Regions from separate parts of the Hydrogenophaga sp. L99 genome, predicted to be linked through region 2. Evidence: riboswitches for the same ligand, from Rfam matches in the RefSeq annotation. Region 2 holds a riboswitch; each other region holds the start of a gene.
The links. Region 2 has a riboswitch for thiamine pyrophosphate ahead of AC4QBL_RS07730 (TonB-dependent siderophore receptor). Riboswitches for the same ligand answer to the same signal wherever they lie in the genome.
Positions count from the first base shown of each region.

Region 1: another riboswitch for thiamine pyrophosphate. It lies ahead of thiC (phosphomethylpyrimidine synthase ThiC); the one in region 2 lies ahead of AC4QBL_RS07730 (TonB-dependent siderophore receptor).
Region 3: another riboswitch for thiamine pyrophosphate. It lies ahead of AC4QBL_RS04475 (thiamine ABC transporter substrate-binding protein); the one in region 2 lies ahead of AC4QBL_RS07730 (TonB-dependent siderophore receptor).

Region 1 covers NZ_CM178972.1:2,573,995-2,576,188, reverse strand. The annotation lists gene thiC (phosphomethylpyrimidine synthase ThiC) at 1-1,243, opposite strand, end outside; TPP riboswitch at 1,362-1,474, opposite strand; gene AC4QBL_RS12240 (ketopantoate reductase family protein) at 1,529-2,194, opposite strand, start outside.
Region 2 covers NZ_CM178972.1:1,638,949-1,641,142, forward strand. The annotation lists gene AC4QBL_RS07725 (NAD(P)/FAD-dependent oxidoreductase) at 1-623, shown strand, start outside; TPP riboswitch at 727-829, shown strand; gene AC4QBL_RS07730 (TonB-dependent siderophore receptor) at 905-2,194, shown strand, end outside.
Region 3 covers NZ_CM178972.1:924,714-926,907, forward strand. The annotation lists gene AC4QBL_RS04465 (hypothetical protein) at 50-220, shown strand; gene AC4QBL_RS04470 (class I SAM-dependent methyltransferase) at 304-960, opposite strand; TPP riboswitch at 1,140-1,247, shown strand; gene AC4QBL_RS04475 (thiamine ABC transporter substrate-binding protein) at 1,351-2,194, shown strand, end outside.

The DNA.
Region 1 (2,194 bases), 940 kb from region 2:
TGAGCTCGCCCAGCGTCTTCAGTTCGGCGAACTGGGCTTCGTCGTTCGCGTCCGCTCCGCTGCCGGGGCGCAGGCCGTCGCCGAGCGAGAAGCTCACGTCGTAGGCCTTCATGATCTCGCAGATTTCTTCGAAGTGCGTGTAGAGGAAGTTCTCTTTGTGGTGCGTGATGCACCACTTGGCCAGGATCGAACCGCCGCGCGAGACGATGCCGGTGCGGCGCTGCGCCGTGAGGTGGATGTAGGCCAGCCGCACGCCAGCGTGGATGGTGAAGTAGTCCACGCCCTGTTCGGCCTGCTCGATCAGGGTGTCGCGGTAGATCGCCCACGTCAGGTCTTCGGCCACCCCGCCCACTTTTTCCAGCGCCTGGTAGATCGGCACCGTGCCGATGGGCACCGGGCTGTTGCGCACGATCCAGTCGCGCGTGGTGTGGATGTTTTTGCCGGTGGACAGGTCCATCACGTTGTCGGCGCCCCAGCGGGTCGCCCACACCAGCTTGTCCACTTCTTCCTCGATGCTGGAGGTCACGGCCGAGTTGCCGATGTTGGCGTTGATCTTCACGCCGAAGTTGCGCCCGATGGCCATGGGCTCGACCTCGGGGTGGTTGATGTTGGCCGGGATGATGGCGCGGCCGCGCGCCACCTCGTCGCGCACGAACTCGGGCGTGAACACGTCGGGGATGCGCGCGCCCATGGGGTTGCCGCGCAGGCGCGCTTCACGCGCCGGATCGCCCAGGTACTCGCGCATCCATTCGCGCTTGCCGTTCTCGCGAAGCGCCACGTACTCCATCTCGGGCGTGACGATGCCTTGGCGGGCGTAGTGCATCTGCGAGACGTTCATGCCGCTCTTGGCGCGGCGCGGCGTGCGCTGCAGACCGGCGGCCTCGGCGCGCAGGGCCTCGATGCGTTCGATGGTGGTGCCGTTCTGCGCGGCCTCGTTCTTGATGCCGTCGTCCAGCGCGGCGCGCTGGCGGCCCTCGTAGGTTTCGGTGTCGCTGCGGGCCGCGATCCAGGCGCCGCGCACATCGGCCAGGCCGGTGCGCACGTCGATGGCAGCGGCCGGGTCGCTGTAGGGGCCGGAGGTGTCGTACACCGTGATCCGCTCGCCGTTGGACAGCAGGATCTCGCGCATGGGCACCTGGATGCTCTGATTCGAGCCAGGCACGTAGACCTTGCGCGAAGCGGGGAAGGGCTCGCGGCTGAGGGCGAACTGGTCGGCGAAGGGGATTTTGTCGGGGGCGTTCATGGCGGTCTCCTGTTGGGGCTGTAGATGCTCCGGAGACCGCCCTTCAAAACATGCACCCGGGTCCACTGGTGGTGTGGACGGACCCGTCGCGACACGCGCCACGGGTGGGGGATGCAGGCCCTGGGGGCTGCGCTCTTCTTTCGCTGGTACTAGCCAGATCAAGTTCACGGGTTTGGTTGTTCAACCATCTCAGCGCTGGGCCTTTCGGCCCGTGCACCCCGGAGCAGGGCGAAGTATAGCGGCCTGCCGGGCAGGCCGCGTTTCAAGGCCCTGTGCACCGTCGGGTTACGGCTTTTCCACCAGCTTGGTCACCGCCCACAGCACCTGGTTGGCCGGCGTGGGCACGCCCAGTGCTGCGCCGCGTTGCACCACATAGCCGTTGAGGTGGTCGATTTCGCTGGGCTTGCCGCGCATCAGGTCTTGCGCGGTGGATGACAGCTGGCTGGGCATGGTTTCGGCGATGCGGCGCACGGCGGCGTCCACGTCGCCGGGCAGGGTCACGCCGTCGGCGGCGGCCACGGCGCGGCATTCGGCCACTACGTCGCGCATGACGGCCAGCACGCCGGGGCGCTGCACCAGTTCACCGTAGGCGATGCGGCCCACGGCCGACAGCGCGTTGTAGGCGCAGTTGAGAATGAGCTTGGTCCAGAGCGCGCCGCGCACGTTGTCGCTCACCTCGGTGGGCACGCCGGCGGCCACCAGGGCTTGCACCACCTCGGCGCTGCGCACAGACGGTTCGATGACGAGTTCACCGCGGCCGTGGTGGCGCAGGTGGCCGGGGCCGGCCATTTCGGTGGCCACATACACCACGGCGGCGGCCACGGCCACACCGGGCAGCACGGCGCGCAGCCGCTCGGCGTTGTCCACCCCGTTTTGCAGGCACAGCACCAGCGCACCGGGTTTCAGGTGCGCGCGCATTTGTTCGCCTGCGTGTTCGGTGTCGGGCGACTT
Region 2 (2,194 bases):
GGGTCAAGAACCCGGCCGACTTCGCCGGCAAAAATCTGGTGATCGTGGGCGGTGGCGACTCGGCCATTGACTGGGCGCTCAACTTCGTGGCCGATGGCCCGAACAAAGCCGAAAGCGTGATCCTGATCCACCGCCGCGACGGCTTCAAGGCCGCGCCCGCCAACGTGGCCAAGATGCGCGACCTGTGTGACCAACTCGAGATGCAGTTCATCGTCGGCCAGATCACCGGCCATGAAGAACAAGACGGCCGCCTCAGCGGTGTCAAAGTCACCGGCTCTGACGCCGTGACCCGCGTGGTGCCGCTCGACGTGCTGCTGGTCTTTTTTGGCCTGTCGCCCAAGCTCGGCCCCATTGCCGACTGGGGCCTGGAGATTGAACGCAAGCAGCTGGTCGTGGACACCGAAAAGTTTTCCACCAGCATTCCCGGCATCTTCGCCGTGGGCGACATCAACACCTACCCAGGTAAAAAGAAGCTCATTTTGTGCGGCTTCCACGAATGCGCCCTGGCCGCTTTTGGTGCCATGCCCATCATCTTTCCGGACAAGAAGGTGTTTTTGCAATACACCACCACCAGCCCCAAACTGCACAAGGTGCTGGGTGTCGAGTCACCGGTGTTTGACTGAGCCGATCCCGTCAAAACCCATTGAGCCACCTGCGCTCACCCGCAAAGCCCTCCCACCGGAGGGCTTTGTTTTTGCACCTACAATCCAACCGCGCTTGAAAAAGTGCATTCGCTAGGGGTGTTGCGGTCTGACAAGGCTGCGACTGAGAAAGTCCCTTTGAACCTGATTGAGGTAATCCTCGCGCAGGGAAGCAGCCACGCAAAACCCAACGCACGCCCGACGTGCGCCAGCTCCGTTTTGCGTGCAGCCGACCTGCCATTGACGTCCCACGGACACAACACATGGCAACCACCAACCGAAACGCTTCCCCACTTTGCCTGCCCGCTGCGGCGGCAGGCCCTTTCAAACCCAGCAGCGCTGCCGTGGCCTGCCTGCTCGCTTGCGCGTCTGCAGCACAAGCGCAAAGCCCGGCGCCCACGGCCAGCCTGGCTGAGGTCGTCATTCAAAGTGACGCAGTCACCGCTGCGCCCGACGTCAGCGGGTTCGCAGACCAGCCCCTGGCCCATTCGCCGCTGAGCGCCACCGTCATCTCGTCGGACGAGATCATCAACACCGGGGCACGCCGGCTGAGCGACCTGTACCGTCTGGACGCGTCGGTTTCAGACGCCTACAACGCTGGCGGCTATTACGACTACGCGAGCGTGCGCGGCTTCGTCATCGACAACACCTACAACTACCGCCGCGAAGGCCTGCCCATCAGCGCCGAAACCGCGCTGCCGCTGGACCACTTGGAGCGCGTGGAGTTGCTCAAAGGGACCAGTGGCATCCAGGCCGGTACCAGCGCGCCCGGCGGCCTGTTCAACCTGGTGGTGAAGCGCCCCACCCAAAACAAGCTGCGCAGCCTGCGACTGGAAGCCAACAGCACCGGCAATGCGCTGGTGCATGCCGACCTGGGCGGGCGCCTGGGTGACAACCGCGACGTGGGCTACCGCCTCAACCTGCTCGGCGAGCGCCTGAACAGCCACGGACGCGGCACCGAAGGTCAGCGCGCCCTGATGGCGCTGGCAATGGACGCGCGTCTATCGCCCGACAGCCTGCTGGAAGGTGAATTCGAGGTTTCGCGCCGCAGCCAGGCCAGCGTGCCCGGCCTGAGCCTGCTGGGAAGCGCCCTGCCCCCGGCCGATGCCCGCATCAACATCAACACCCAGCCTTGGAGCCAGCCCGTGGTGTTCCAAAATTTCAGCGGCAGCGTGCGCTACACCCAAGCCATCAACAGCGACTGGAACTGGCAAGCGCAGCTGGGCACGCACCGGCTGAAGACCGATGACCGGTTGGCGTATCCCTATGGTTGCTACGACCCGGTTGCCGACGAATACCTCTTCAGCTATTGCCCCAATGGCGACTTCGACCTCTACGATTACCGCAGCGAAAACGAGCGCCGCAACACCACAGCCGCACAGTGGCGCATCAACGGCAAACTGACCACCGGCGCCCTTCAACACCAAGTGAGCGCCGGCGTGGTCACCAGCCGCTTCACCGACCGGGGTCAGCTGCAAGCCGACGATCCGTACAACCCGGTTGGCATTGGCAACATTTACACCCTGCCTACCTTCGCGCCCTTGGCCGAATAC
Region 3 (2,194 bases), 710 kb from region 2:
CCTGTGGCCTAATAGAGGGGTTTTCAACCAATTTCTGTCTGGAACCGACATGGGCAACAAAATCGTCACCGAAGCTGACCGCAAAGCTACTCCCCGTCCCACGCCTGTCGCTGGCGTTTCGCTCACCACCCCTGGCCGTGGCCAGCGCGTGAGCCTGGAGCGTGGCGTGGCAACGCGCAGCAAGAAAAACCCGGGCAAGCGCTCCAAAAAGGGCGGCTGACCGGTTGCTGGCTCCTGCGAGCCAGCCCCATGCAAAAGGCCCGCAACCGCGGGCCTTTTGCATGGGGCTTTCTCAGGCGCTGTTCAGGCCGCGCGTTGAAACGTCAAAAATCGGCCTTTGTAAGCCACCCCATCTTCCAGCAGGCGGTCTGCCGCGCGCATGTCCAGGGAGAAGCCCAGGGCGCCCATTGCCCGCCCAAACGCGGCGCGGTTGCCGCGGTCCGGGTCGACGATGATGACCTGCGCACCCGGTGCCGCGTGGCGGTGAATGAAACCGGCCAGCTGGGCCGGTTGCTGGCGCTCGTACAGCAGGTCGCTTCCCACAATCAGGTCAAAACGGCCCAGCAACGGATTGTCGGTTTCCCAGTTGCCCGCCTGGTATTTCAGCGGTCCCAGGCCATTGAGCAGCAGGTTTTCTTTCAGAAAAAGCTCGGTCAAAGGGTGCCAGTCGCTCACAGTCACATTGGCGCCGCGCCGGTGCATCACCAGACTGGACAGCGCCAGCCCGGCACCTATTTCCAGCACCCGCTGGCCAGCCAGCGCATGCGTCTGCATGGCCAGTGCCAGCACCCGGGCCGAAGGCCACACCTGGCCAAACAGCGACCAGCCCGCGGGCGGAATACCCAGCGCACCCGATGTGTTGACGGGGTCAGCGTATTGCTGGGTGTCTAGCAGGCAGCGCATGTGCCAGTCGACACCGCCGAGCGTGACGGTCTCGGTCTTGACTTGGTAGCCGGGCATGGTGGATGTTTCTCATGGGGTGGGACGTGGTGAAGCAGTTCAGATCGAACGGGCACAACGTTTCCTGGAGAAAGGCATGCGGGCCGAAGAGGCACTCTGGTGGTGGGCTTTGCCCTTGCGGGTTGGGCCAATGCACAGTAACACGCCGACCCGCCAACGCGTCGCAGGGCTACAATCCGCCACTTCACCGGGGGTGCCGGCTCACAGCCATGTGGGCAGCGGCTGAGAAATACCCCTCTCACCTGATCTGGGTTGTGCCAGCGTAGGGAGCGTGACGAGCCGGACCACCCAGGGTTGTGTTCCGTTCTTTTCAAGCGCCTGGCGTGGCGGTTATTGAAAAGGCGGCATCGCATGCAACGGCGGATTTTTTCTGGGCTTCTGGTTTCCCTCTTGCTGGCCGGTCACGCGGCGGCCAGCGCGCAAGCGCCCACGGTGCTGCGCCTGCTCACCCACAGCTCGTTTGACCTGCCCAAAGAGCTGCTCGCCCAGTTTGAAAAAGACGCGGGCGTGAAGCTGCAGATCGTCAAGGCGGGCGACGCGGGTGAAATGGTCAACAAACTCATCTTGACCCGCGCCAAGCCGCTGGCCGACGTGGTGTTTGGCATTGACAACACCCTGCTGCACCGCGCGCAAACCGCGAACGTGCTCGATGCCTACACCGGCCCCGCCGCCCAGCGCGCTGTGGCCGCGGGCATGGCCGAGGGCGCTGGCCCCAGCGGTGTGGCGGCAGGCGTGGTGCCGGTGGACTTTGGCTACGTCACGCTCAACATCGACAAAGCCTGGTTTGCCCAGAAGGGCCTGGCACTGCCCACGTCGCTGAACGACCTGACGCTGCCCGCCTACCGCAAACTGCTGGTGGTGCAAAACCCGGCCACCTCCAGCCCCGGCCAGGCCTTTTTGTGGGCCACTGTGGCCGGCCTGGGCGAGGCGGCCGCGTTTGACTGGTGGGCCCGCATGCGCGCCAACGGCGTGAAGGTGGCCAAGGGCTGGACCGAGGCCTATTACACCGATTTCACCCGCAACGGTGGCACGCGCCCGATCGTGGTTAGCTACGCCAGCAGCCCGGCGGCCGAGGTGTTTTACGCCAAAGAAAAACTCACCGAGTCGCCCACCGCCAACCTGTTCCTCAAGGGCGGCGTTTTTAGGCAGGTGGAGGGCGTGGCGCTGGTCAAGGGTGGCAACCCGGCGGCGCGCGAAGCGGCTGGCCGTTTCATTGAGTTTTTGCGCTCGGCCC